DNA from 3 places in the Pontibacter akesuensis genome. Region 1 is predicted to be linked to each of the others. Evidence: riboswitches for the same ligand, from Rfam matches in the RefSeq annotation. Region 1 holds a riboswitch; each other region holds the start of a gene.

Evidence for each region. A riboswitch is a leader RNA that binds a small molecule or an ion and turns the genes downstream of it on or off. The one in region 1 is predicted to bind S-adenosylmethionine.
Region 2: another riboswitch for S-adenosylmethionine. It lies ahead of metH (methionine synthase); the one in region 1 lies ahead of A0W33_RS15045 (phosphoadenylyl-sulfate reductase).
Region 3: another riboswitch for S-adenosylmethionine. It lies ahead of A0W33_RS01210 (ATP-grasp domain-containing protein); the one in region 1 lies ahead of A0W33_RS15045 (phosphoadenylyl-sulfate reductase).

Annotation. Positions count from the first base shown of each region.
Region 1 is NZ_CP014766.1:3,558,625-3,568,588, reverse strand. Features, by position in the region: gene A0W33_RS15055 (PQQ-dependent sugar dehydrogenase) at 1-232, shown strand, start outside; gene A0W33_RS15050 (hypothetical protein) at 458-1,177, shown strand; SAM riboswitch class I at 1,907-2,010, shown strand; gene A0W33_RS15045 (phosphoadenylyl-sulfate reductase) at 2,305-3,024, shown strand; gene cysD (sulfate adenylyltransferase subunit CysD) at 3,132-4,040, shown strand; gene A0W33_RS15035 (sulfate adenylyltransferase subunit 1) at 4,040-5,296, shown strand; gene A0W33_RS15030 (OsmC family protein) at 5,403-5,819, opposite strand; gene A0W33_RS15025 (trans-sulfuration enzyme family protein) at 5,852-7,015, opposite strand; gene A0W33_RS21315 (TSUP family transporter) at 7,126-8,655, opposite strand; gene cobA (uroporphyrinogen-III C-methyltransferase) at 8,676-9,512, opposite strand; gene A0W33_RS15010 (HEPN domain-containing protein) at 9,596-9,964, opposite strand, start outside.
Region 2 is NZ_CP014766.1:1,889,142-1,899,105, reverse strand. Features, by position in the region: gene A0W33_RS07975 (ribonucleoside-diphosphate reductase small subunit) at 1-615, opposite strand, end outside; gene rplU (50S ribosomal protein L21) at 1,220-1,528, shown strand; gene rpmA (50S ribosomal protein L27) at 1,594-1,863, shown strand; SAM riboswitch class I at 2,702-2,810, shown strand; gene metH (methionine synthase) at 2,883-6,605, shown strand; gene metF (methylenetetrahydrofolate reductase [NAD(P)H]) at 6,827-7,783, shown strand; gene lhgO (L-2-hydroxyglutarate oxidase) at 7,961-9,181, shown strand; gene hemW (radical SAM family heme chaperone HemW) at 9,343-9,964, opposite strand, start outside.
Region 3 is NZ_CP014766.1:297,709-307,672, forward strand. Features, by position in the region: gene A0W33_RS01185 (oxygenase MpaB family protein) at 1-503, opposite strand, end outside; gene A0W33_RS01190 (hypothetical protein) at 975-1,187, shown strand; gene A0W33_RS01195 (hypothetical protein) at 1,384-1,755, shown strand; gene hrpB (ATP-dependent helicase HrpB) at 1,845-4,382, shown strand; gene msrA (peptide-methionine (S)-S-oxide reductase MsrA) at 4,584-5,114, opposite strand; SAM riboswitch class I at 5,405-5,506, shown strand; gene A0W33_RS01210 (ATP-grasp domain-containing protein) at 5,868-6,851, shown strand; gene A0W33_RS01215 (LLM class flavin-dependent oxidoreductase) at 6,854-7,873, shown strand; gene A0W33_RS01220 (penicillin-binding protein 1A) at 8,183-9,964, shown strand, end outside.

The sequences.
Region 1 (9,964 bases):
GGTGTTTTATACAGCCAACATGTTTCCGGAATGGAAGGGAACCGCGCTGATCGGCGGCCTTACGAGCACCGGGCTGGTGCGGGTAAAAGTAAACGGGGAGAAGGCCGAGGAGGTAGAGCGAATACCATTAGTGGTGCGTGTAAGGGATGTGGAGCAGGCACCAGACGGTTCTATCTATGTGCTAACAGACCAGAGCAACGGAAAGGTACTCCGGCTGAAGCCTTTAAAGTAAGTTTGTAGTCGATTACCGAGCACCATATTCGTATGTTGTGCAACAAATAAAAATCAAAGCATGAATGGCAGAAACTGTTACAGCGGTTCCTGCCATTCATGCTTTTGGGGTGGTACATTGTCATTTTTTTTTGCTGTGTGCCCACAATACCTGACGAGATCATAATCCCGGGCCCCAGTTTCACGTTAAATACCACACGTTTTAACCTTAACAAGTTGAAGGCTTATGAGCACCCTACCTGTCAACTGGCTTACCGAAGGACTCCTTGACTTTGAGTACAAGAAGTACCTGCTGCTGGCTTACCTGAAAGCCGCCAGAAACGAATTCAACAAGCAGCGCCTCTATCCTGTTTTCTCCGACCTGATCATGCATTACCGCAACCTGCAGCAGGTAAAGGCGCACAAGCAACTGGTATATGAGTCATTCCCGAAGCGCATCAGCCGTGCTGACTTTGAGAAGCTGGAACTGGTATATGAAAAGATTGTGAACGACGACGAGACGATGCAGCAGATAGAAGAAATTATTCAGTACGCCACGCCGCTTTTCACCGAGACGCTGGAAGAGGGAAAGGAGCTGTACAGTTTCGTGGAACGCCACCTGGAGATAAGTCCGGTTGGCATTACGCCGATGTACCACAACGAAGGGTATCTTTTCCTGGATGCATTCCCGGGTAAGGAAACGCACGTGTACGTGTATAACATTACTGTTTTCGAAAACACCTACGAGAAGTATAGGGGCATCAACACAAAACACCTGCAGACCGTGCGCCGGGGCCTTGCCCAAACCCATGAGCAACTGAAAGTGCAGCTGCTCCGGGAACGGCAGGAGCTGCCGAACCCAGCCGCTTTCGTGGCAATAGCCAAAGTGCCCATGCCGCTGGAGCAGGCCCTGCTGCCCATTGCCAAGCGCTCCCTTGTGAAGTATGTAACGGGTTTGGCTGCGTGAGGTGTGACTGCAGGATCCAACAGTCACTAACTCCTCCTTTTCCTAGAGGAGAGTCTGTAGCTGCTGTTGCTGAAGTATAAGCTTTATGGTTTCGGCTAAAACAGGGAACCCACCCCTAACCCCTTTGAGGAGAAAAATTTACCTCACCCCTGCCCTCTCCTAAAAACAGGAGAGGGAGTAGCGGTACTGCTTTTACTCAGGTACAAGCTCTGTAGCCGATGGTATTCCCCGAACAGGTCGCGACCTGTCCCTACAATTCCTGTAATTGAAGGAGAGCAAAGGCAGCGGCTAGTTGAACTGTTTCAGTCCTTGGGTTGAGCGCCCCAAGGTAGGAGGTGAAACATAAGTATCAGGGAACCGGAGGGTAAACGGCAACTAGAAAAAATAGCTTGGTTCAAGTTGCGAAAAGCGGAGGTAGTCAAAGGCACAAGCGGACGCTTGCGCCAGGGAATGCAACAAGTACAGCTGCAGCTATGCAAGTATGGCTTTTCAGGCCAATCGAGCTACAAACTGAACCTCATTTGTAGGCCGCGAGTTAAAAACTCGCGCCAGCAGGACATTTGACACTTCTAAAACACCCCCGTCGGACACTTATGAAATCCGTACCCTGATGTTGCCCAGTATCCTAACGTCAACATTAATTCTCTAATATTTACCTCATAAAATTTATACATCCCGGAAAAAACCGTATTTTTGCCGGTAGTAAACCAATGGACGTCACGTCTGTAAAATTTATAAAGAAGAGGCGAGAGACTAGGCTCTATGACCCTCTGGCAACCTCCAAAGTGGTAAGGTGCCAATTCCTATCCCGGTCAGGCCGGGGCATATAAATTACAAAAGCAATGCAAACCTATTACAACACATCAGCAAGCAGTAAAGCAAGCAATGGCACCTCCCCCACTGCTTACGCAACCTTTGTATCTACCAGTGCACAGGGTAAACTGAATTGTTGTTGCTGTTGTCCGTGTTAATCTGGCACTTCCCAAACACACTTTCGGTATAACAGGCAGCTAAAACCATCGCGCCTTTTTCCCTGCTTAGGCAGCCGCCGCCATTTGGCATGGTTGTGGTGCAGCACCGAAAACCCAAGTACCTGTTTTAGTTTTCAAGAGATTATACGATATCCTATGGATTTATCACAAGGATTGCTGGCGAAGCTCGATAGCCTGCGCAACGCCCTCGCCGAACTTCCGGCGGAAGAGGGACTGCGCATCCTGGCACAGGAGTTTGAGGGCAGTATTGCTTTTTCCTCCAGTTTGGGCGTGGAAGACCAGCTCATCACGCACTTTATTTTCGAGAATGATTTGCCGGTGCGCGTTTTCACGCTGGATACGGGGCGCCTCTTTAACGAGGCCTATACCCTGCTGCACAAAACGAACAACCACTACGGCAAAAAGATAGAAGTATACTTCCCCAAGCACGAGGCCGTGGAGCAGCTCGTGAACGAGAAAGGGCCGATGAGCTTCTACAACTCCATCGACGATCGCAAACAGTGCTGCTACATCCGCAAAGTGGAGCCGCTGAACCGGGCCCTGGAAGGCGTGCAGATTTGGGTAACCGGCATCCGCGCCGACCAATCAGGAGCCCGGCAGGACCTGCAGCTGCTGGAGTGGGACGAGGCGCACCAACTCATTAAGTATAACCCACTGCTGCACTATACTCTGGATGACGTGTGGGCGGCCATCAAAGCGCTTAACATTCCTTACAACCCGCTGCACGACAAGGGCTTTGTAAGTATAGGCTGCGCCCCTTGTACCCGTGCCATTGCTGAAGGCGAGGATTTCCGCGCCGGCCGCTGGTGGTGGGAGGATAACTCCAAAAAGGAATGCGGCCTGCACGCGCGATAATATAATTATGAATTATAAATTATGAATTATAAATGTGGTTTGTGCGATACTCTTCGAGGGTCTCAATTCAAAATTAAGCATTCATAATTCAAAATTAGATACGAAGTATGACTAAGAGATACCTGGATTACCTTGACCAGCTGGAAGCGGAGGCAATTCACATCATGCGCGAGGTTGCGGGGCAGTTTGAGAAGCCGGCCCTGCTCTTTTCGGGCGGCAAAGATTCTATCACGCTGGTGCGTTTGGCCGAGAAAGCGTTTCGACCCGGTAAGTTCCCGTTCCCGCTGGTGCACATCGATACAGGCCACAACTTCCCGGAGGCCATCCGCTACCGCGATGAACTGGCTGAGCGACTGGGCGAGAAGCTGATTGTGCGCAACGTGGAAGACACGATCAAACGCAAAAGCCTTTCGGAGCCGAAGGGACGTTATGCCAGCCGCAACGGACTGCAAACGCATACCTTACTGGAAACGATTGAGGAGTTTGGATTTGATGCCTGCATCGGTGGTGCCCGACGCGACGAAGAGAAAGCCCGTGCCAAGGAACGCATCTTTTCGGTGCGTGATGAATTTGGCCAGTGGGACCCGAAGCGCCAGCGCCCCGAGCTTTGGAACATCTACAACGGCCACATCAACAAAGGTGAAAATGTGCGCGTGTTCCCGATCTCCAACTGGACAGAACTGGACGTGTGGAACTACATCAAACGAGAGGAAATAGCCCTGCCAAACATTTACTACACGCACGAGCGCGAGTGCCTGGTGCGGGATGGCAAGCTGATGGCCTGGTCTGATTTTATTTACCAGGAGCCGGACGATATCGTTGTGAAGCGGCAGGTACGATTCCGCACGGTGGGCGACATGACCTGTACGGCTGCGGTAGAATCAATTGCCCATGACATTGACGGCGTGATTGCCGAGATTCTGGAGTCTAAAATTAGTGAGCGTGGCGCCACCCGCATCGACGACAAGCTGTCGGAGACGGCGATGGAAGACCGTAAGAAAGGAGGATACTTTTAATGGATATACTACGATTTATCACCGCCGGCAGCGTAGACGACGGCAAGAGCACTCTGATCGGTCGCCTGCTCTACGACACGAAGCAGATTTTTGCCGACCAGTTGGAAGCCATTGAAAGCTCCGGCCGCGTGAACGAGGACGGACAGATTGACCTGTCGCTGCTCACAGATGGTTTGAAAGCCGAACGCGAGCAGGGCATTACGATTGATGTGGCGTACAAGTACTTCTCCACAGAGAAGCGCAAGTTCATCATTGCCGATGCGCCGGGCCACATCCAGTATACCCGCAACATGGTAACGGGTGCGTCAAACTCTAACTTGTCGATTATACTCGTGGATGCCCGCAAAGGCGTGCAGGAGCAGACGCGCCGCCACTCGATCATTTCCTCCCTGCTGGGCATTCCGCACCTGGTGATCTGTATCAACAAGATGGACCTGGTGGGCTATGATGAGCAGGTATACAACGAGATTGTGGCCGATTACCAGCAGTTTGCCCGTAAGCTGAACGCCAAAGACATCACCTTCATACCTGTCAGTGCGCTGAAAGGCGACAACATTGTAGAGGGATCGGACTTCTCGATGCCATGGTACCAGGGGCCGAGCCTGCTGGAGCACCTGGAGCAGGTGCCAGTTTCGCAGGACTTCAACCTGGAAGATGCGCGCTTTCCGGTGCAGTACGTGATTCGTCCGCTTACTGCCGAACACCACGATTACCGCGGTTATGCAGGTAAAGTGATCAGCGGCACGTACAAAGCAGGCGATAAAGTTACCGTGCAGCCATCTGGCCAGACCACTACCGTGAAATCTGTAGAGCTGGGCGGGAAAGTGCTCGAGGAAGCTTTCGCACCGATGTCGGTAGTGTTGCAATTGGCTGATGAGGTAGACATTAGCCGCGGCGACGTGCTGGTAAAAGCCGCCGATAACCTGGAAGTTGCGCAGGAGTTTGAGGCCGTAGTTTGCTGGATGCACAACAAAGCATTGAAGCCCGGTGCTAAACTGCTGCTTCGCCACAACTCCACTGAAACACGCTGTGTGGTGCGACACATCGACTACAAGATCGACATCAACTCGCTTGAGCACCTGGAGGACATTGACCAGGTACAGTTGAATGACATCTGCCGCGTGCAAATTAAAACAGCCACTCCGCTCCTGCTGGACAAGTATGCGAACAACCGCGCCAACGGCGGATTCATACTTGTGGACGACACCTCGTTTGCCACAGTTGGTGCCGGTATGGTAGCTGAAATAGAATTTTAGGTACAGAAATTTCAGATAACAGTGAAGCCGCTGCAGTTTATACTTGCAGCGGCTTCACTGTTTATGACGGAATAGGTTGCAACCTGTCCCTACAAAAATCATTTATTTACTTCACCAACTCATGACTGTAGCTGATGGTGGTGGTTTTGTAAAGTATGGCAGCTACGGAGCAGTACTTGTCCATCGACAGTTGGATGGCCTGTTGCACCTTTGCTTCCTCCAGCTGTCCGCCAAGTATAAAATGAACATGGATCTGCTTGAACAGCGAAGGAACCTGACCTGCTATCCTATCTGCTTTCACATTGATTTTGAAGGAGTCGATCTGCTGGCGTTTCTTCTTTAGAATCTGAATTATGTCGATGGCGCTGCAACCGCCGAGGCCCATCAGCAGCAATTCCATTGGGCGGGCTCCCGCGTTGTGCCCACCGATTTCAGGTGATCCGTCTATATTAATCTCAACTCCTGATGCACCTGTGGCCGCAAAGTGAAAATCCTGGTCTACGCGGGTTAAGTTAACTTCCATGTTGGTTTGATTAGGGTTTCTAAAGTTTCTGTCTACACTTGCTCCAGCGCCTGTGTTATGTCGGCAATAATATCATTGATACCTTCCAGTCCTACCGACACACGCACCAGCCCCGGTGTAATGCCTGTGGCCGCACGCTCTTCTTCTTTTAGTTTGGAATGCGTGGTAGAAGCCGGATGCGTGACAATTGTTCTCGTATCGCCGAGGTTGGCACTGATACTGGCCATCTGCAGGTGATCGATAAAACGCTTGGCTGCATCATAGCCGCCTTTTACTTCCAGCGTCACAATGCCTCCGCCTTGCTTCATCTGCTTTTTGGCCAGCTCATACTGTGGGAAAGAGGGCAGGAACGGATAGTTAACTTTCTCCAACGCTGAATTTCCTTCCAGGGCCTCAGCCAGTTTCAGGGCGTTCTCACTGTGCTTCTCCACCCGCAGTGTCAGCGTCTCCAGGCTCTTCGATAAAATCCAGGCGTTGAACGGCGACATGGCCGGGCCTGTGTGCCGGGCAAAGTAGCGGATCTGCGCCATCAGTTCCTTAGAGCCAACGGCTATTCCACCTAATACCCGCCCCTGACCATCGATATACTTGGTAGCAGAGTGCAGTATCAGATCAGCTCCAAAATCGGCAGGCGTTTGCAGTACGGGTGTGGCAAAACAATTATCCACCAACAGCAGCAGGTTATGCTTCCGCTTCAACGCACCAAGCCATTCCAGGTCGATCAGCTCCAGCCCCGGGTTGGAGGGTGTCTCTATCAATATAAGTTTTGTGGCGGGCGTAATCAGGAGCTCCCATTCCTCCGGCTTACCTGCATCGGCATAACTGTACGAGACACCCCACTTCGGGAAGATATTTGTTAGCAGCTGGTGCGTAGAGCCAAAAACCGAACGGCAGGCCAGCACATGGTCACCGGCCTGTAGCAGCGCTCCCAGGCAACCGAAAATAGCGCCCATACCCGAGGCAAAAGCAAAGCCATCCTCCGCCTTCTCCAGGTAACACATTTTCTGCAGGAGCTCATCTACGTTTGGGTTTGCGTAACGGGAATATACCTGCCCCTGCTCTTCTTCGGCAAACACCGCACGCGCCTGCTCGGCATCTTCAAAGGTAAAGCTGGAGGTTAAGTATAGCGGCACCGAATGCTCCCTGTACTGCGACCGCTCCGCCTGCAGGCGTATCGCCCCGGTTTCATTTTCCATATTCTTATTTTAGACACAAGTATCAGGTATCAAGACAAAAGACTTCCGCTAAGATGCAGTTTATCGTTCTTGATTCCGCTCATATTTAATTTTCAATTTCTATTTCATACTTAAAAAGGCAGCGCCATCATGATCAGCCTTAGGCTCACGATGATCACCACGATGCCTACGATAATCATCATGGTTTTTACCGGCAGCTTACGCGCCAGCCTGGCCCCAATCGGGGCTGAAATGGAGCCGCCAAGTATAAGCCCTACTATCACCTGCCAGTGCGAAATACCTGCAAATGCGACAAAGGTAGCAGAGCTGGCAATGGACACAAAGAACTCCGCCAGGTTGACAGAGCCAATCGTATACATCGGATTACGCCCTTTCGCAATTAGAGTGGACGACACGATCGGGCCCCAGCCGCCACCGCCGATGGCATCTAGGAAACCACCAACTGTTGCCAACATCCCAAGCCGCTTCACCGGCTGCTTTTTCACCTTCTTCTGCAGCACTTTCTTTAAGATCAGGATACCCAGCACCAGCGTGTAAACTGCCACAAGCGGCTTAATAACGTACAGGTATTCTTCAAAGCTGAACAGCAGGTAGGCCCCAACAATAGCCCCCAGCACGCCCGGCAGCACAATATTTTTAAATAGCTTGCTGTTCACGTTTCCGAACTTCAGGTGCATCCAGCCGGATACACCCGAGGTGAAGATCTCCGAGGCGTGCACACTCGCACTGGCCGCCACCGGACTCACCCCGAAACTCAACAGGAAAGTCGTTGCACTCACGCCATAGGCCATGCCCAAAGCCCCATCAATCAGCTGCGCCACAAAACCGGCAAGTATAAATATCAGGATATCCGAATCCACTTGTCCGGCCACATCCATGGCGGCGTTGCCGATGGTTTGCAACGGAATGTAAGTGAACAACAGGTGCCCTGTTACCATCAGGGCAATTGCGGCAAACAGCGTGACCAAAACAGAGGTAAGGTTAACCTTCGACTTCCTTTTCGGCACCGGCGCCACCAGCCCTTCCGTGAGCGCGTTCAGCTGCTTTACCTTCTCTGCAAAATCGCCGTTCAGTTGGGCGCGTATTTTGCCCATCTTGCCCAGTACCTGGTCAATCTCCTCCGGAAAGGCCTCGTTCAGTACCTCCTTTACCCGCTTCGCCACAGTGGGCGACTTGCCATTGGTAGATATGCCAAACTTCAGGCTTCCTTTCTGCACCACCGAGCCCAGGTAAAAATCACACTGCTGCGGCGTATCGGCCACATTGGCCAGTATCTTCCTAGATTTGGCAAGATCCCGGATGGCTTTGTTCAGCACAGGGTCATTGGTAGCAACCAGCACAATGTCAGTATCAACCAAATCATCCTCGTGAAACTCCCGCACGTCCAGCTTTACCGTTGGGTGTTTGGCTGCCAGCGCCCAGATGTCCTCCCGGATCTCCGGAGCTACCAGGCGCACGTGCGCCTGCGGGCTATTGGCAAGTATGGCAGAAAGCTTTTCCAGTCCTACCGCCCCACCGCCAACCACCAGCGTCTGCAATTCCTCGAGTTTCAGAAAAACCGGGAATAGCGGGTTTGCCGCTTCGGCTCCCTCCTTCACTGGGGAAGGCAATGCTATTTGATCTTTTTGGAGATGCTCCATTCTTAATTTGATGCCTTTTTTTATGCTTCCACAAAGGCCAATTCCTGCGGCTGTTGCAGTGACAGGGCATAGCGCAGGGCCGGATGGTAGTTCACCACCTCACCTATCACAATGATGGCCGGAGCTCCTACCTGCTTTGCCTCTACACGCTCCACAATGTTGTGGATGTTGCCCAACGCTATTTTTTCATCTGGCAAAGAGCCATTCTGGATAACGGCTACAGGTGTGTCGGCTTTACCGGCTGCTGCGAAGATTTGTGAAATTTGCGGCAATTTACGCACTCCCATCAAAATTATCACCGTTGCATTGGATTGCGCGGCTAAGTGCACATCCGAGGATATGTCACCAGAACTGGTAGTCCCGGTTATCACCCAGAAGCTTTCGTTCACACCCCGGATCGTGAGTGGAATCTGCTGTAACTCCGGCACCGCGATGGCACTGGATATTCCCGGCACCACCGTTGTCTGAATGTTAAACTTATCAGCATGTGCCAACTCTTCGTAGCCGCGGCCAAACACAAAGGAGTCCCCACCCTTCAAGCGCACCACATGCCCGTGCGAAAAGGCAAAGTCCACAATCAGGTTGTTGATCTCCTCCTGCTTCAGGTAATGCGCCCCAGCTCGTTTGCCTACATAAATTCTAGGCGCATCAGCCGGTGCATGCTGTAACAGTTCCGGATTTACCAGCGCATCATACAACACCACATCCGCCTGTTGCAGCGCTTTCATCCCTTTCAAGGTAATTAAATCTTCATCCCCCGGACCAGCTCCTACCAGGGTTAATTTTGGCAGTATATACTTTGGCGATGCCTGCTGCGCTGCAGCAATATTTCTTGGTTCTTTTCTTCTTGATGCCATCTTAGCTTAATTTTGAATGAGTGAATGACTGAATAATTGAATTTTTATATCTCGCCAGTACCACTCATTCGATTATTCAAAATTCAGTTATTCAAAATTGCTGCGTGCCTGTAGCGGTTCGCTTCCTGCAGAAATAAGAGCGCCTGGCTTAGGTAATCTGTAGCGAACACCTCGCTTGGCTCATGCTGGTTGATTTGCAGTACCTTCGTTTTGAAATCGGTTTCAAATGAGAAAATGCCTGTTTGGACGAAGTGCGTGTCGAATTCCTGCAGGATGCTAAGCTGCGTATTGGTGCTCACATTCTTATCAAGCAGAAGCCCTTTGGCTGTGCTGATAAAAGCCGCATAGGCATAGTAAACCGCATCGCCGAAGCGCTTTTCTTCCAGAGCCTCTGCGGCCCACTCCAGCTTCTCATCCGCCTCATACAGTAGCGTGGCCACCAGGTCTATCAT
Region 2 (9,964 bases), 1.7 Mb from region 1:
AAAATCGCAGTGCAGGCCTTCGTCACGGCTAATCAGCTCGTTCGAGAAGGTCAGGCCAGGCATCAGGCCACGCTTCTTCATCCAGAAAATAGAGCAGAAAGAGCCGGAGAAGAAAATTCCCTCCACTGCCGCAAACGCGATCAGACGCTCAGCAAAGTTCTCGCTCTCTATCCATTTAAGTGCCCACTCGCCTTTTTTGCCTACGGCCGGCACGGTCTCCAGCGCATTGAACAGGTGGTCTTTTTCACTTTGCTTCTTTACATAAGTGTCAATCAGCAAAGAGTATGTTTCGGAGTGGATGTTCTCCATCATGATCTGGAAGCCGTAGAAGCAGCGTGCCTCCGGTATCTGCACCTCGTTCATGAAGTTCACGGCAAGGTTCTCGTTCACAATGCCATCAGAGGCAGCGAAAAAGGCAAGCACGTGGCTGATGAAGTGGCGCTCGCCGTCGTTCAGGTTTTCCCAGTCTTTCAGGTCCTGGCTAAGGTCTATCTCCTCTGCCGTCCAGAAGCTGGCTTCCGCCTGCTTATACATCTGCCACACCGCGTCATTCTGTATTGGGAACAAGACAAAACGGTTTGGATTCTCTTTCAGTATTGGCTCCATATCACTCATACTTTTTTATTTAAAGGATTTCAGGCTCTATATCTTCACAAAAACTACCTATCTGGATAAATGTTCTGGCGCAGGCCCGGGTAGCTGCCAGAGTAAATCATGACTTCAAATATATAGAAATGAACTTGATTTTTGGGGCGAAAGTTGTTCAATTTATGCACATCCCCTGATTGTGCCGTGCGGGCCGATTTTAGCAGTAATGCACAACGTTATCAACATTCAGTATTCCTAATATTTAAGGCTAACAATATACCTATTTATCTATTAACTAGCTCTTAAATGTTGAAAATGAATTTTAGCTGGCGGCGCTGCTGTGGACAAGGCAAGGCTGGGAAAGGAAGTGAGATTTCCTGGGGATGCGAAGTGTGGTATAAATATTGTGGAAAAGTGTAGCGGCTAAAATTGAGTGCAAATTACTGGTGCTTAACATGTTGTGCAATATTTTAGCAAATGCTAAAAAAGTTAGCGTGGATATCAACACTGTTATCCACATGCCTGTGTAGTGATTGTGTAGGTCGGGAACAATTTGTGCAACAAGGCGTTGCAATTCTAAAATACTTCCCGTACTTTTGCGGACTAAACTTTTAAATATACATTGAAGCTGATGTACGCAATTGTAGAAATCGCAGGTCAACAGACCAAGGTAGAGAGCGGTAAGTTCATCTACGCCAACAAGCTTTCCGGCAATGAAGGTGACGCCGTTGAGTTCGCCAATGTTCTTCTTACAGACGATAACGGTAACATTACCGTTGGCGCTCCTTTCGTGGCTGGTATCAAGGTAACAGGCAAGATCTTAGGGAACGTTCGAGCTGACAAGGTTCACATCTTCAAGAAGAAGAGAAGAAAAGGGTATAGAAAGTCGAGAGGTCATCGTCAAGACTATACGAAAGTTCTTATCGAGAACATTGGTTAGGCAGTAAGAAGAAATTTTATCGTTGAATCCTTTCAGGGCTAGCCCTGAGTTAAATAGTTAAAAAAATGGCACACAAAAAAGGAGCTGGTAGTTCGAACAACGGCCGCGAGTCGCATTCTAAACGACTGGGCGTTAAGATTTACGGTGGCCAGGCGATCATCGCTGGTAACATCATTGTAAGACAAAGAGGTACTGCACACCACCCAAGTGTAAACGTAGGTATCGGTAAAGACCATACCTTGTTTGCTTTGACAGATGGTGTTGTTCAGTTCAGAAAAGGAAAGAAGAACCGTTCTTACGTTTCTGTAATTCCTGCCCCAACTGCTGAAGCTTAGTCTTTAGCGTAGTTTTACAAAAGAAGAGGGATGCCGAAAGGTATCCCTCTTCTTGTTTTATACTTGTTTGGTTGTGATAAGTAAAGCTTCCCTGGCGCGAGCGTCCGCTTGTGCTTTTAACTGCCATGGCTTTGCGCAACTTATACTTGCATAGCTGCTGCTTACTGCAACTTCAACCAAGCTATCCGTTCTAGCTACGGTTTATCCTCCAGCTCCCAGATACCTACTGTTTCACATTCGGCTTTGGAACGCTCACGGCCGCGAGGCCCCGTCCTCGGGCATCGCGCTGTGTGCCTGAAGCTGCTCCGGGGGTAGGGGCCCTCTATTCGCTCCGCTGCGGGCTGCCCTAGCGGGCACCGCAACATGCACAAGGCGCTCAACCCAAGGACTGGAATCGGTTCAGCTAGTAAAAGCAGTAGCTAAATAACAAAGGCTAAGTCCCCCTTTGAAGGGGGTAGGGGGATGTTCATACTTTTGCTGACGCTTTACCGGTCTTTCTCTGATCTACTTTTCCCAACCCCGTATTTGTCATCCTGAAAGGATCTTGGTGGAAGAGCGACTAAGCTAAAAACATAGCGCTTATACTTCAACAACAGCAGTCGCAGCCCCCCCTCCTTGCACAAGGAGGGGCTGGGGGTGGTTTGATTACAGTATAGCAGCACTCCCCCCCTGTTTTTAGGAGAGGGCTGGGGTGAGGTAAATTCCCCTCCTTAAACAAGGAGGGGTTAGGGGTGGTTGGGCCAATGGAGCCATGCCAGAACCAACTGTCCCCTCTGTTTCTTCACATTTACACGCAACTAATTTCCTTTTCCCACGGATATACCGTTACTTTGTAACATTCTTATCAAGAAAGACTGAGGGACAGGGCCCTGTGACGTCTTAGCAACCATGTTGAAAGCTTGGTGCTACCTCCCTCCTGGAGCAACTGCTGCCAGGGAAGATAAGACTGCTCCCGCCTAAAGCCGGGTGTTTTTCTTGATAAGCTGCGTAGATGATTTACGAGAAGAAAGACACCACACATGACCAATTCACATCCGATTCATAAGCTGCTGCAAGAGCGCGTTCTTGTGCTGGACGGCGCCATGGGCACCATGATTCAGCGTTACCAACTGCAGGAAGCTGACTTCCGCGGCGAACGCTTCAAAGATCACTCCGGCGACCTGAAAGGCAACAACGACTTGCTGTCCATCACCCGCCCGGACGTAATCAAAGCCATACATGCCGAGTACCTGGAGGCTGGTGCCGATATCATCGAGACCAACACCTTTAGCGGTACCAGCATCGCCATGGCCGATTATCACCTGGAGCACATCGTGTATGAGCTGAATTATGAATCAGCAAGACTGGCACGTGAAGCGGCAGATGAGATAGAGGCGAAAGTACCGCGCAAGCCGCGCTTTGTCGCCGGTGCTATCGGCCCCACGAACCGCACCGCTTCGCTCTCCCCGGACGTGAACAACCCCGGCTATCGCGCCATCACATTTGACCAGCTGGTAGAGGCGTACTATGAGCAGGTGCGTGGCTTAGTAGACGGTGGCTGTGACCTACTGTTGGTGGAAACGGTATTCGATACGCTGAACTGTAAAGCGGCGCTTTTTGCCATTGCGCAGTATGTGCAGGACGGCGGCAAAGAACTCCCGATCATGGTGTCAGGTACGATTACGGATGCCAGCGGCCGTACTTTGTCTGGGCAGACGGTGGAGGCTTTCTGGAATTCCATCTCGCATGCGCCCATCCTTAGCATCGGCTTTAACTGTGCTCTCGGTGCTCGCCAGCTGAAGACGCACATCCAGGAGCTTTCACGCATTTCCGATACCTACATCAGTGCTTACCCAAATGCCGGTTTACCGAATGCCTTTGGTGGCTATGATGAAACGGCGCAGCAAATGGGCGAAATTGTGGAAGAGTACCTCAAGGAAGGGCTGGTGAACATACTCGGTGGTTGTTGTGGCACCACACCAATGCACGTAAAGGTTATCTCTGACCTGGTGCAGAAGTATAAACCACACGTTCCTACACCAGTTGCTCCCCTTCCACGCTACAGCGGCCTGGAGCCCCTCACAATTTACCCGGAAAGCCTTTTCGTGAACGTAGGCGAACGCACCAACGTAACCGGCTCCAAAAAATTCGCCCGTCTGATTGTAGAGGAAAAATTTGAGGAAGCTTTGTCGGTGGCGCAGCAGCAGGTAGAAGGCGGCGCCCAGATCATAGACGTGAACATGGATGAGGGCATGCTCGATTCAGAGCAGGCCATGGCCAATTTCCTCAACCTGATCGCCTCTGAACCCGACATCTCTAAGCTGCCAATCATGATCGACTCCTCTAAATGGAGCGTGATTGAGGCTGGATTAAAGTGTGTGCAGGGCAAAAGCATCGTTAACTCCATCAGTTTAAAAGAAGGAGAAGAAGCCTTCAAAAAGCTCGCCCGCAAGGTGCGCCAGTACGGTGCAGCTGTTGTTGTGATGGCCTTCGATGAGCAGGGCCAGGCCGATACCTTCGACCGCAGAATCGAGATATGTGAAAAGTCTTACCGCATCTTGGTGGATGAAGTAGGTTTCCCGCCGCAGGACATCATCTTTGATCCGAACATACTTGCCATTGCCACAGGTATAGAAGAGCATAACAACTATGCCGTGGATTATATCGAGACGGTAAAGTGGATTAAAGCAAACCTGCCGCATGCGCTGGTAAGCGGTGGCGTAAGTAACCTGTCGTTCTCGTTCCGGGGCAATGACCTGGTGCGGGAGGCCATGCACACCGTTTTTTTATACTATGCCGTGCAGGCAGGTATGGACATGGGCATCGTGAATGCGGGTATGATGGGCGTGTACAGCGAAATTCAGCCGGAGCTGCGCGACCTGATCGAAGACGTGATCTTTAACCGCCACCCGGATGCTACAGAAAAGCTGGTGACCTATGCCGATACCGTAAAAGGCAAAGGCAAGACTGCGACCGGGGCAGACAATGCCTGGCGCGATGCCCCGGTGGAAGAGCGCCTGAAGCATGCGCTGGTGCGCGGTGTGGTGGAGTTTGTGGAGGAAGACACCGAAGAAGCCCGCCAGAAAGCCACCAAAACGCTGGACGTGATTGAAGGTCCGTTGATGGCTGGAATGTCGGTGGTGGGTGATTTGTTCGGTGCCGGCAAAATGTTTTTGCCGCAGGTAGTGAAGAGCGCCCGCGTGATGAAGAAATCGGTAGCTTACCTGCTGCCGTTTATGGAGAAGGAGAAGCTGGCATCCGATACGTCGAAGTCTACGGCCGGTACGATCCTGATGGCTACCGTAAAAGGCGATGTGCACGACATCGGCAAAAACATTGTGGGCGTGGTGCTGGCCTGTAACAACTATGAGGTGATCGATCTGGGCGTGATGGTGTCGCTGGATAAGATCTTGGCCGAAGCCGAAGCGCAGCAGGTGGATATCATCGGTCTGAGCGGTTTGATCACACCTTCGCTGGACGAGATGGTGTACGTGGCGCAGGAAATGGAGCGCCGTGGCATGAAAATTCCACTGATGATCGGTGGTGCCACTACCTCGCGTGTGCATACCGCTGTGAAAATAGCGCCGCAGTATAGCGGGCCGGTGGTGCACGTGCACGATGCCTCCCGCAGTGTAACCGTCGTGAGCAGCCTGCTGAGCAGCGACCGGGAGAACTACATTTCAGAGATCAGGGCAGAATATGAAAAGCTGCGCGAAGACCATTACAACCGCACCAAAGACCGTGCTTTTGCAAGTATAGAAGAGGCGCGCGCCAACAAGTATAAAGTAGACTGGACTACAGCAAAGCCAACCAAGCCGAGCTTCATCGGCACCAAGGTGTTCAACAACTACCCGCTTTCCGAGATCGTGCCGTTCATCGACTGGACGCCTTTCTTCCATACCTGGGAGCTGAAGCGGCAATACCCAAAAATTCTGGATGATGCAGAATTGGGAGTTGAGGCACGCAAACTCTTCACGGAGGCGCAGGAAATGCTGCAGGAGATCGTGGATAATCAGTTGCTGGAGGCACGTGCCGTGGTAGGCTTCTACCCTGCCAACGTGGAGGCCAATGATACGATAGAAGTATACGCCGATGATTCACGTGAAAAAGAGCTGACAGAGTTCCATACGTTGCGGCAGCAGGGCAAGAAAGGACAGGGGGTAGCCAACATGGCTTTCTCTGATTTTATCGCGCCGAAAGAAACAGGTGTAGCTGATTATATTGGCGGCTTTGCCGTGTCGGCAGGTTTTGGAATTGAAAAACTGATAGAGAAGTATGAGGCTGATCACGACGACTACCGCTCCATTATGGTGAAAGCGCTGGCCGATAGACTGGCCGAAGCGTTTGCTGAACTGATGCACCTGAAGGTGCGCCGGGAATTGTGGGGTTATGCACCGGAGGAGCAGCTGAGCAACGAAGACCTGATTAAAGAACAGTATAAAGGCATTCGTCCGGCTCCGGGCTATCCTGGCTGCCCCGATCATACCGAAAAGATCACGCTCTTTAACCTGCTGAAAGCCGAAGAGCAAACTGGCATTATACTTACTGAAAATCTGGCGATGTATCCGGCTTCTTCGGTGAGTGGTTTATACTTCTCGCACCCGGAGTCGAAGTACTTTGGACTGGGCAAGATTGGCGAAGATCAGGTAGCAGACCTGGCGCAGCGAAAAGGTATGCCACAGGAAGAACTGGAGCGCTGGCTCTCGCCAAATCTGAACTACGAGCCGAAGCCCGTGGCGCAGCAAGTAGAGGCGGCGGAGTAGTTGACCTCACCTCAACCCTCTCCTAAAAACAGGAGAGGGAGCTTTTCATTACCCTATCTGCTGTCATCCTGAAATGATCTTGGTTGAAGGGGGGCAAGCCGTAAATACAATGCTTCTGCACTTGCGGGAGCAGAACAAGTTCCCCTCCTAAGGAGGAGTTAGGGGTGGTTGGACCTGCGAACTCAATCAACATAACTAAGCATCTTAACCATTAACATACATTGAAAGTAACGGACCACTTCAAAAATGCGAACGGTAAAACGCTGTTCACATTCGAAATACTGCCTCCGCTGAAAGGCGAGAACCTGCAAACACTCTACAGCCACATCGACCCGCTGATGGAGTTTAACCCGCCTTTTATCGATGTAACTTACCACCGCGAGGAGTACATTTACAAGCAGCGGGAAAACGGGTTGCTGGAAAAGCGCTCTACCCGTAAGCGCCCGGGCACCGTTGGCATTTGCGCCGCCCTTCAGAACTATTATAAAGTAGATACAGTGCCGCACCTGATTTGCGGGGGCTTTAACAGGGAGGAAACTGAGAACGCCCTCATCGACCTGCACTTCCTGGGTATAGACAACGTGCTGGTGCTGCGCGGCGACTGCGTGAAAAGCGAGGCCCGTTTCGTGCCGGAGCAGGGAGGTCATCATTATGCCTCGGAACTGATTGAGCAGGTGGTAGGCATGAACAACGGCATTTACCTGGATGATGAGCAGGCGAACACCAACGGCACAGATTTCTGCATCGGCGTGGCGGGCTATCCGGAAAAGCATTTTGAGGCCCCAAACCTACGGTCGGACCTGCGCTGGCTGAAACGCAAGATTGAACTGGGAGCAGACTACATCGTGACGCAGATGTTCTTCGATAACCAGAAGTACTTCGATTTTGTGAAGCTGTGCCGGGAAGAGGGAATAGAGGTGCCGATCATTCCGGGGTTGAAGCCACTAACCACGAAGACGCAACTGTCGCTGCTGCCAAGCCTGTTCCACATTGATATTCCCTGTGACCTGGCGGATGCGGTGGAAGCTTGCACCGATAACAAGGGCGCTGCCCAGGTAGGTGTAGAATGGGCGATAAAGCAGTCGAAGGAGCTAATGGACTTTGGCGTGCCATGCCTGCATTACTATTCCATGGGCCGGTCCGGCTCAGTGCGGAAAGTGGCCGAGCAGCTGTTTTAGCGGTGGAGTCAGGAGCTGTCTGCACTTGATCTTCCATTATCCGCACAAATATCTTTATATATCTTGGCTTTGATGTTTCGCACATCGTATACGGGTATGTTCCGCCGTAGCAGAGGTTTTTATACTTCTGCGGCAACGGAACATACACGTTCCAGATGTTAAAGATTTCAAAGCAGTATGTCGGTTAAGAAATACGATACCATTGTAATCGGAGCAGGTTTAGTTGGCCTCTCCGTTGCCTATCACCTCAAGCAAAAGAATCCGGACGCCAAGGTCCTCATCATTGAAAAAGAAACAGACGTAGCCAAACACCAGTCGGGTAATAACAGCGGCGTGATGCACAGCGGCATCTACTACGCACCAGGCAGCCTGAAAGCGAAAAACTGTATTGCAGGCTATAACTCGCTCATAGACTTTGCCGAGGAGCATGCCATACCCTACGAGCTTTGCGGCAAAATCATTGTGGCCACCACCCCCACCGAGGTTACCAAGCTTGATGACATCTACGACAGGGGAATTCGCAACGGCTTAACAAACCTCCGTAAGTTGTCCTCGCTGGACGAGATACAAGAGATAGAGCCGCACTGCACGGGCATAAAAGGTATTCACGTGCCACAAACCGGCATCATCGATTATCCGAAGATGGCTGCTAAACTGCTGGACCTGTACCAGAACAAGTATGGCGGCGAGGTGGCGTTCGGTGAGAAGCTGGTGAACATCCACACCCAGAACAAAACCACGCTGGTAGAGACGGACAAGCGCATGTACGCGGCAGACAAAATGGTGAGCTGCGCTGGCCTTTTCTCTGACCGCGTGGCTAACATGACTGAGAAGGAAAACGACCTGCGCATAATACCGTTCCGGGGAGAGTACTACAAGCTGAGCAAGGAGAAGGAGTACCTGGTGAAAACGCTGATTTATCCGGTGCCGGACCCAAGTTTCCCATTTCTGGGCGTGCACTTTACCCGCATGATTCGTGGTGGCGTGGAGGCTGGTCCAAACGCGGTGCTGGCCTTCAAGCGCGAAGGCTACAAGTTCCAGGACTTCAACCTGAAGGATACGCAGGAAACCTTTAGCTGGCCGGGGTTCTGGAAGATTGCAGCCAAGTATGGGCAAACGGGTTTAGGCGAAATGTACCGATCTTTATCAAAAGCGGCGTTTACCAAAGCGCTGCAAAAGCTGGTGCCCGAGGTGCAGGAAAGCGATTTGGTGCCGGGTGGTGCCGGCGTAAGAGCCCAGGCCTGCGACAGGAGCGGAAAGCTGATTGACGATTTCGACATCCTGAAGAGCCGGAACATTATACACGTGCGCAACGCTCCTTCGCCAGCGGCAACGTCCTCCCTGGCTATCGGGAAGTTTATTGTAGGCCAGTTGAACGGAGAGCCGGCGGCGGTGTAATTTTTGTTTTTCGTTGATTGTTACTCGTTTTTCGCTAAAGGGGTGGCCATACTTATATTTCAAGTCACAAAATCCTTCTGAGGCAATAGCAGTTTTATAGCGGGAAGCAGGTGTTTAACGAGAGAAATGTATTCAGGCGTAGTGTTAGTTAAGAGCTGGCGCTACGCCTTTTCTGTTTCCTCCAGCAGCAGGTCCATCGTAATCTGGTCGGCCAGCAGCTTGCCTTTGTCTGTCAGGTAGAGCACGTTGTCGATTACGTGTGCCAGACCTTTTTGCTCCAGTTCCTGCAGGTAGGCAGGATGGGTGGCGGCTACATCATACGTATACTCCTGCTTTAGTTTTTCGAGGTCGCTGCCCCAAATGGTGCGGAGCGTGGTGAGGAGGTAGTCATTGGCCTGGTCGGCAAGGGTGAGTTCCTCCCGTTCGAATGGTGCCAGACCCTGCTGCTGCAATCCGTCAATATACTTTTTATTGTGGGCGATGTTGTGCTGCCTGGAGTGGCCGTTGAAAGAGTGGGCACTAGGGCCGATGCCCAAATAATGCACACCACGCCAGTAATTGCTGTTGTGCCTCGACTCGTAACCGGGCTGGCAGAAATTTGATATCTCGTACTGCACGAAACCGTGCTGCTGCATCTGCTGCAGCAGGATTTCAAATTGCTCGGCCGTATACTCATCCTCGGCAGGTCTGAACTTGCCCTTCTTGCTCCAGCGGCCCAGTGCGGTGTCGGGCTCGATGGTGAGGGCGTAGCAGGAAACGTGCTGCACTCCCAGCGAGAAAAGC
Region 3 (9,964 bases), 1.5 Mb from region 1:
CACTCCTGCCATGTGGCCGGTAGTCCATTAATTCCCATGCGGCTTCCCACACGGTGGAACACCTCAAACACCTCCATCTTTTCCGCCTCCGAAAGCTTTCTTTCCAGTAACTCGTACGAGCGAATGGAGTAGTCGATGAGCATGAAAAGCACATCGCGGTACGCACTGTCTGGAATTGCCATGCCGCGTGCCGACTCCACCCCCGCATGTATGGCGGCCATACTATCAATGGCCTGATGCGCCTTTTCTTTTTCGGAGAAAATGATTTTTCGCGCGTAGCCCACCGTTGAGAAAAGCCGGCCCAGCGGGTCTGCCGGAAGCCTGCCAGTGAAGTATAGCCAATCAACGGACTTGTTCAACGCAAACTCAGCGGAAGCTCCGGTAAACACTAACAGGATGGTGTCTCCCTTACCCCATACCTCCCGGACAATAGAGCCTTTTCTCACAAAATATTCCATACTATCCAAACGCACGCGTACCTTAAAACGTGCGGTCACGAACATATCTTATTAGGGTAATTTATAGTGCTGCCGTGTGTTGAGAAGTATGTCTCATGGTGCGCAGGCGAGGTAGCATCACCTGCTATTGTAATTCGTCTTAGTCAATCACACTTACTAACCCAGTACATTAAAGGTGGTCAGCTTTTTAACAAGTAGCCCGTACTACTGAGCAAATGGAGTGCATGGAAGCCTCCAGGTATGGTAGTGTAAATGCAGGTGATTAGCTAGATTTTCTATAAGTGTCAACAACTTCAGGAGCAGCGGGAGTATAAAATTAATTTTTGCTTTTTACCTGATTTGTCCTAAAATAGTCATACAGCAACTTCATGAAATTCTAGAACAACAGCTTTTTAAAAGATTAAGACATCTTTCTAGTGCTGTGCTGCGTAAGGTTTAATAAATATTGAATAAATATATATAGTTGGGGATAAACCCGTATATTTATTTTTTAATGTTAGACTTAAACAAAAACACATGAAAAAGCTATTATTTGCAGGTGCAGTTCTTTTAGGATCTATGAGCCTTTACTCTTGTGGCGGCGAAGAAGGTGCCACTACAACTGAAACAGAAGGCACTGTAATTGATCAGGATACAGCAGTATCTGAACTTGAAGTTGAAAGAACTGTTGTTGAAACTGACACAACAACAGAGACTGAAACTATCGAGACTGAAAACGAAATTCAGTAGTAACATCGGCCTTAAGCCGGTTTTATAAAAACCAATACTTTAGGGTAGCGCAACGGTAACACGTTTGTGCTACCCTATTCTTTTTTAGCTGTAGGCTATCAAATGCGCGCAACCTGCATCTATTTAACCCTTTAAATTCGTAAACCGAACTTTGAGGAGCGAAAGCATAAGATGTATAATCAAACTGAAAACAGACATGGAAGATAAAGGAAGGGCCGAAGGCGCCATATTCAAGCAGATCTGCACCGTTAATGAATTGGACCCCCAGAAAATTCGGGAGGAGGCGCAGGAGCGGTTTCCGGAAAAGTTCAGGCAACAGAACAACGAAGAGTTGCTCATCTGGACCGCCTTCGATCATAAGGCCCGGACCCTGGTGCAAAGTATAACCGCCACAGAAAACCAGGACCATAGCCTGGATCATGCCGCAGAGCTTTACTCCATCGACGGAGACCCTGCTGCACCCGCCTTTGTCATAAACGACAAGGCGATCCAGGATATTTACGACAAAGATAAAGCAGCAAAGTTAATTGAGGTGCTGGGCCAGGTCAAGCTTCCGATTCGCGCCTAACAGGCGGGCAAAGGATACGGCTATACCGCCACAGGCAAGCAATTTCTAAAAAGAATTACGACCTTTGGAAGGTGAAGCTTGCCTCAGATATGTTCGCTAATTTACCCAGCCTTCCCGTTAAGGAGGCGCTGCCCCGGCTGTTAGATTGCCTGCACACACAAAACCGTGCCGTACTGGAAGCACCGCCTGGTGCCGGTAAAACCACACTCGTGCCGCTGGCCCTGCTAGGCGCAGCCTGGCGAAACGAAGGTAAGATTCTGGTGCTGGAACCACGCAGGCTGGCTGCCCGGGCAGCCGCACAGCGTATGGCTGACCTGCTCGGTGAGGCCGTGGGTCAAACAGTCGGTTACTGGATCCGGATGGAGCATGTAACCAGCAGCAAAACGAAAGTAGAAGTCGTTACAGAGGGCATTCTCACCCGCATCATTCAGGACGATCCTGCCCTGGAAGGGATAGCGGCTATCATATTCGATGAGTTTCATGAACGGAGCCTGCAGGCAGACCTGGGGCTGGCGCTCGCCCTGGATGCACAAAGCGTGCTTCGCCCCGATCTGCGGTTGCTTTTGATGAGCGCCACCCTGGATGCTGCGGGTATCGGCACCTGGCTGGAGGCACCGGTCGTGCGCAGCGAGGGCCGCATGTACCCTGTAGAGACGCATTACCTGTCGCCGGCAGATGTGGCGGGCGCAGGGAATTACCCGGCAGAGCGGCTGGCCAACCTGGTGCCTAAAACAGTTCGAAAGGCTTTAGCCGACGAACCAGCTGGAGACATACTTGTTTTCCTGCCCGGCATGGGCGAAATACGCCGTGTAGCCCAGCACCTGGAAGAGAAGCTTCCTCCTGCCACCGACTTACACGTGCTTCACGGAGAACTCGCCCTCTCCAAGCAATTAGCGGCCATACATCCTGCTCCCAAAGGCCGGCGGAAAATAGTACTGGCCACCAGCATCGCCGAAACAAGCTTAACTATAGAGGGCGTTAAAATAGTGGTGGATGGGGGCTATGCCCGTGTTCCGCAGTTTGTGCCGCGCACCGGGTTAACCACGCTGGCTACCTCCGCTGTCTCGCTTGCTGCCGCAGATCAGCGCCGGGGCCGTGCCGGGCGCCTAGGGCCGGGCGTTTGCTACCGCCTGTGGTCTACCGCTGACCAACTGCAACTTTCCGAAAGGCAGGAACCGGAAATTCGCGAAGCCGACCTCACGAGCCTGTTGCTGGAACTGGCGGTGTGGGGCGTGAAGGATGCTACCCAACTAAAGTGGCTGGATACACCACCCGCTGCCGCCCTGGCACTTGCTACAGAGCTTTTGCAGCGCCTGCAGGCAATTGATGCACAAGGAAACCCGACAAAGCACGGCAAGCAACTGGCTTCCCTGGGCATGCACCCTCGGCTCGGCCACATGGTGGTAAAAGGCCATGAATTGGGATACGGCGCCACGGCCTGCGCGCTAGCCGCCTTACTGGCCGAACGGGACATATTGAAATCCATGGAAGGCAACAGGAGCAGCACCTTGCCAGACCTGCATCTTCGCCTGGAACTGCTGGCGGGGAAACGGCCACATACACCGGGTTTTTCGAGAGACGAAAACGTATTGCGGAAAGTGCGGGAGCAGGCACAGCACCTGCGGCAACGGTTGAGGGTAGCAGACAATACACTTGATTTTGAAGTCCTTGGCCTCTTAACCGCCCTTGCTTACCCCGACCGCCTCGCTCAGAAAGAAGCCTCTGGAAAAGTACGCCTCGTAACGGGGCAAAGGGCTTTGCTTCAAACAGAGCTTTTCAACGAGGCTGCTTTTTACGCCGTTGCGCATTTGGATGTCAGGCAGCAGGCGCGCATTCTTTTAGCCGCCCCAATCAGTAAAGAAGAGGTTGTGGCACACTTCGCCGAACAACTCGAGCAAGTACAGGAACTGAAGTGGGACAATACTACAGAGCGGGTAATAGCCAGGCAAATCACCAAAATAGACGCACTTACCTTAGACGAAACTGCACAACCGAAACCAGACCCGGAGCAGGTTGCGCTTGTGCTGCTGCAGGTGTTGCAGGAAAAGGGAATGGCACGGATGCCCTGGAGCGAAGAAGCGATACGTACGCGGCAGCGCCTGGCTTTTCTACACCAACTGGAGCCGGAGAAATGGTATGATGTATCGGATGCAGCATTAGCGGCAAGTCTAGAAGAATGGCTGCTGCCACACTTGGTAGGCTTGCGCTCGATGGAGCAAGTAACCAGGTTGGATTTCAACGAAATGTTATTGGCCGACTTAAGCTGGGAACAGCGGCAGGAAATGGAACGCTTGGCTCCCTCCCACCTGCAGGTACCAAGCGGTTCCCGCATCGCCCTGGATTATTCCGATGCCACCACACCAGTGCTGGCCGTGCGGCTGCAGGAGGTTTTTGGCCTGCTGGATACGCCCCGGGTTGGCGGCGGCAAAGTACCGTTGCTGCTTCACCTGCTCTCCCCTGCCTCTCGGCCTGTACAGGTAACGCGCGACTTGCGCAGTTTCTGGAACAACGGCTATTTTGATGTCCGCAAAGACCTGCGAGGGCGTTATCCAAAGCACCACTGGCCGGAAGATCCGCTATCAGCAGCACCTGTGCGTGGCACTAAAAAGCGTCCGCAGGGATTTTGATGAAGGGAGCTGCAAGTACAAAAAGTTTGCTCTGTGGGATTTGCCCTGCAGGATTTGTCATTTCGAACACTCGTGAGACGATTGTTCGAAATGACAGTGGCGCGACGATATATTAACAACTAAGCAGCCTAATGAAGGTATGCGTTTGAAGACGTATCGCAATAATCCGCGTGCTATCATCCAGCCAACGCGAACACTCCCCTACTGCTTCAGTTTGTTGGCAAACTCCTTTCTGAACTTCTCTACCTTCGGGCGCACCACGAAACTGCAGTATGGCTGCTGGCCGTTGTTCAGGAAGTAATCCTGGTGTTCCCTTTCGGCCGGATAGTAGTTTGTCAAGGGCTCAATGGCGGTAACAATGGAATCCCCGAAGGTGCCGGAAGCATCAAGCTGCCGCTTATACTTCTCCGCCAGTTCGCGCTGCTCGTCACTATGATAAAAGATAACGGAGCGGTATTGTGGCCCCACGTCATTGCCTTGCCGGTTGAGGGTTGTGGGATCGTGCGTTTTCCAAAAGACCTCCAGGAGCGCTTCAAAAGAAATTTTAGAAGGATCATACGTGATGCGGAGCACCTCGGCGTGCCCCGTGGTAGCCGAGCACACCTGCTTGTAGGTTGGGTTGTCTACATGTCCGCCTGCGTAACCCGATTCTACTTTCTGTACTCCCTCCAGTTGCTGAAATACGGCTTCTGTGCACCAGAAGCACCCGTTTCCAAAAGTTGCTGTTTCCATGTTCTGTATTTATAAGCCGTTTTTGGCTTTGATGTCTTAAATAAAACTTAACTGCTTTCGCTGCATACATACTTCAGCCGTAGCGCAGGGTTCTGTCTTAAAACTGATTTTCAGGCTACTTGTTTCATCCTGCATCAACCATTCTGCAATTGAAGCGTAAATGAAACAGCATCAGTAGCAGCTAAAGGTATAAACCACTGTACCTACATTATTTTTAGTGAAAGATTTGGTTTTGTAAAAATCAGCTGCCACCTTTGCAAACGTAAAGTCAAACTACCTACAAAGTATTTGATTTATAAAGAAGAAGGGAGAGAACAGGCTCTATGAACTTCTAGCAACCAGTTACAAACCAGGTGCTAATTCCTGCCTAAATCAGTTAGGGCATATAAATTAACAAACATGAAGTTCTCAAAAAATCACCTTAGGGAATCATCTTCAAACCGAAACACCACATTTGTTTTCGGTTCACCTGCTGCGCATTCTTTTTATACTTGTTGTTGCTGTTGTTGCTAACCCAGCTGCTTTTGCTGTGTTTATACTTGCTTTCCTAAGCTTTTTATAACACACCCTACACGCAGCTTCCAGGGATAGCTTTGCCTTTTTGTGCCCCATGCATAAGAGCTGAAGCAGTTTTGTACCCTTAAGCGAACTACGCTGGCACATCACACTCCCCGACCTTCGTTTACACGCTGCTCCGCAGCGTCTTCTACTGTACATACTTCAACTAATCATACATACTTAAATAAGCATTTTATGTCATCTAATACATCAGAAAGACCAATCGTTATATTTCACGAGCACCCGGACTGGTTCCGCCCTTTGTTTAATGAACTAGACGCAAGAGGTATTCCTTACGTGCGACAGAACGCCGCCGAGCACACGTTTGACCTGGCTTCTGACGAGCAGAATACCAGCCTGTTCTTCAACCGCATGAGCCCCTCTGCTTACCTGCGCAACAACGAGCAGGGCATTTTTTATACACTGGGCCTGCTGGCGCACCTCGAGGCGAAAGGCGTTCCGGTGGTGAACGGCTTCAAGGCTTTCCAGTACGAAACTTCTAAGGCGCTGCAGCACATTTTGCTGGAGAAATTAGGGTTACCTTATCCAAAGTCACGCATCATCAACCATGCTTCACAGGCAGTTAAAGCTTCTGAAGGGCTGCGCTTCCCGATTGTGGTGAAAGCGAACATAGGCGGTAGCGGCGCCGGCATTACCCGCTTTGACTCAGTGGAGGAGCTGGCACTTGCCGTTACAGCCGGAGAGATCAAGCTGGGCATAGACCATACGGCACTGGTGCAGGAGTTTATTCCGGCACGTGGTGGCCACATCAACCGTGTGGAGACGCTGGGAGGCAAATACCTGTATGCGATCAAGGTTTATACTTCCGGCGAAAGCTTTAACCTCTGCCCTGCCGACATCTGCCAGACAACCAACGGCAAAGAGCTTGCCCGCAACGCCTGCGCCCTGGATGCTCCTAAAAACGGACTGAAAGTGGAAGGCTTCACGCCTGACCAGGAAGTGATTGATGCCATTGAGCGCATTGTGCAGGAAGCTGGTATCGACGTGGGTGGCATTGAGTACACCATCGACGACCGTGACGGGCAGATTTATTACTACGATGTGAACGCGCTGTCGAACTTTGTGGCGGATGCGGTGAACGTGATTGGTTTTAACCCGCACGAAAAGCTGGTGGATTATCTGGAGAAGCGGGCGCAACTTAAAACACAGGAGGTATAAGTATGGAATTCGGATATTGGTTACCGGTGTTTGGCGGCTGGCTCCGCAATGTGCCCGACGAAGGCATGGCACCTACCTGGGATTACGTAAAAAAGCTGGCTCAGCGCAGCGAGGATTGGGGCTACAGCCTCTCTTTGATTGCCGAGCTGTACCTGAATGATATCAAGGGCAAAGAAGCGCCATCGCTGGATGCCTGGTCTACAGCGGCGGCCATTGCGGCTGTTACCGAGAAACTGGAGATCATGGTGGCCGTGCGCCCTACTTTTCACAACCCGGCACAGCTGGCAAAGCAGGCGGCTAATATCAGCCACATCAGCAATGGCAGGCTGTCACTTAACGTGGTGTCGTCGTGGTGGAAAGATGAGGCCACCAAGTATGGCATCCACTTCGAAGAGCACGACGACCGCTACGCCCGCACCAAAGAGTGGCTGGATGTGGTGACAAACGTGTGGGAGAAGGATCATTTCTCTTACGACGGCAAATATTATAGAGTAGAGGACAACATCCTGCAGCCGAAGCCGGCTAAGAAGCCGTTCATTTATGCCGGTGGGGAGTCTGAGGCGGCTAAAACTTTGATTTCCTCCCAGTGCGACGGCTATGTGATGCACGGCGATTCGCCGGAACTGATCGGCAAGCGCATCACGAACATGCGGGAGCGCAGAGAGAAGCTGGGGCTGCCGCCGATGAAGTATGGCGTGGCCGCCTACAGCATTGTGCGCGACAGCGATGCGGAGGTAAAGAAAGAACTCGATCGGATTACGGATGTGAAGAGCTCGGCCGCAGGTTTCGACAATTACCAGCAGTGGCTTTCGGGCACGCAACTGGAAGGCCAGCTTTCGCTGCAGGAGTATTCTGTGTCGAACCGCGGCCTGCGCTCCGGATTGGTAGGTACGCCGGCCCAGGTGCAGGATCGCATTGCCGAGTTCGAGGCTGTGGGCGTGGATTTCTTCCTGCTGCAGTGCAGCCCGCAACTGGAGGAAATGGAGCGTTTTTCTGACGCCATCATCAGTGTAAAAGCATAATTACTTTTAGCCAAAGAAATTCTTCAGCGTGAGTGGCAGGTTTTGCTACTGTTTTATATTTGCCGCTTGCGCCGGAGTGTTTCCCTCACCTTAAAACACAAACAACTAAACTACCTAACCTGCCCCTGTCGCCTCACCTGCGGCAGGGGTTCTTTTTTGTTGGCGTAGTCCTCTTGTAAAAACAATCGAAGCACTGGCGTAATTCTTGCAAAGTACCTGCCGTTGCAGCAAAATTCGTACTTTGCGCGTTTGTAGGCAGCTTAGGATTAAATATTCAGGCAGCTGCCACCCAACTCCATACTTCAGAACATGAAGCGTACGCTGAATAAGATAATAAAATTCATCATTACCCGAATTATGGCGCCGTTCGTGGGGCTGGTACACCGCGAACTTTCCCCTTTTTTCCAGAGCCTGAAACCGAAGTTTACGCGCGCTTACTGGCAGCGGCAGTGGGCTTCCTGGAAAGAAAGTAGCAGCCGCTCCGATTACCGGTTTTTGCTTCGAATATTTTACAAATTGGCGCTCTTCGGCATTTTGCTGCTGGTGCTTTTCTACTTTGCCGTGTATGCTGGTTTCCTGGGCGGCATGCCTTCGCAAAAAGAACTCAAGTCTGTCCATAACAACACCGCCTCCGAGGTATACGCGGCAGGTGGCGAGCTGCTGGGGCGCTACTACATACAGGACCGCACCAACGTAAAGTATGCAAACATCTCCCCTACTGCCATTGATGCCCTGGTGGCCACGGAGGATGTACGCTTTTTCAGGCACAGCGGCGTGGATGCGCGCAGCCTTGCCCGTGTGTTCATCAAATCCCTGTTGCTGCAGAACGAAAGCTCAGGGGGTGGCAGTACCATCAGCCAGCAGTTGGCCAAGAACCTGTGGCCGCGCAAAAACTACTGGATCGGGGATATGCCCGTGAATAAGCTGCGCGAGATGATTATTGCCCGGAAGCTGGAAAGCATTTACTCTAAAGAGGAGATACTGGAGCTGTACCTGAATACGGTGCCCATGGGCGGCAACCTTTACGGCATTGAACGGTCTTCGCGCCGCTTTTTCAACACCTCTGCCGACTCGCTGAAGCCGGAAGAGGCCGCAGTGCTGATTGGCATGCTCAAGGCCACCACCACCTACAATCCGCGCCTGCACCCGGAGCGCGCCCTCACGCGCCGCAACGTGGTGCTAAGCCAGATGGCCAAGTATGAGTACCTTCCTGCCGCCACTGCCGACTCGCTCAAGAAGCTGCCCCTGAAACTTAACTATAACTACACCACCCATAACGACGGGCTGGCCCCATACTTTCGGGAGCACCTGCGCCAGGAGCTGATGGAGTGGGCATCCACCAAAAAGAAACCGAACGGAGAGCGCTACAACATTTACACCGACGGCCTCAAAATTTACACCACCATTGATGCCGGCATGCAGCGCCACGCTGAAGCCTCAGTGCGAAAGCAGATGGCCCAGCTGCAGAAGAGTTTTGATGCGCACTGGCGTGGGCGCACCCCATGGGGAGCCAACAGCGAAGTACTGCAGGCGGCCATGGTGCGCTCCGATCGCTACAAGAAAATGAAAGCGGCCGGCAGCTCAGACGCGGAAATCAAGACCGCGTTCCGTGAGCCAGTGCCGATGCAGGTGTATGGCTGGAGCGGCACCAGCAAGAAAACCATGAGCCCCATGGATTCTCTGGCTTATTACCAGCGCTTCCTGAACACAGGCCTGCTGTCGATGGAGCCGAACACCGGCTACATCCGCGCCTGGGTGGGCGGCATCAACCACCATATTTTCAAGTATGACCATGTGCAGGCCGCCCGGCAGGTAGGCTCCACTTTCAAGCCGATTGTGTATGCGGCTGCTTTAGAGGCAGGCTTGGAGCCTTGCGACTACTTCCCTAACGAGCGCACGATTTACACGGAGTATGATAACTGGTCGCCACGAAACTCCAACGAGCAGTACGGCGGGGAGTATACGATGCGCGGCGCCCTGGCTCATTCTGTGAACACCATTTCGGCACAGTTGATCATGAAGACGGGTGTAAACAAAACCGTTGCCATGGCACACCGCCTGGGCATCCGCTCTGAACTTCCGGCCGTGCCT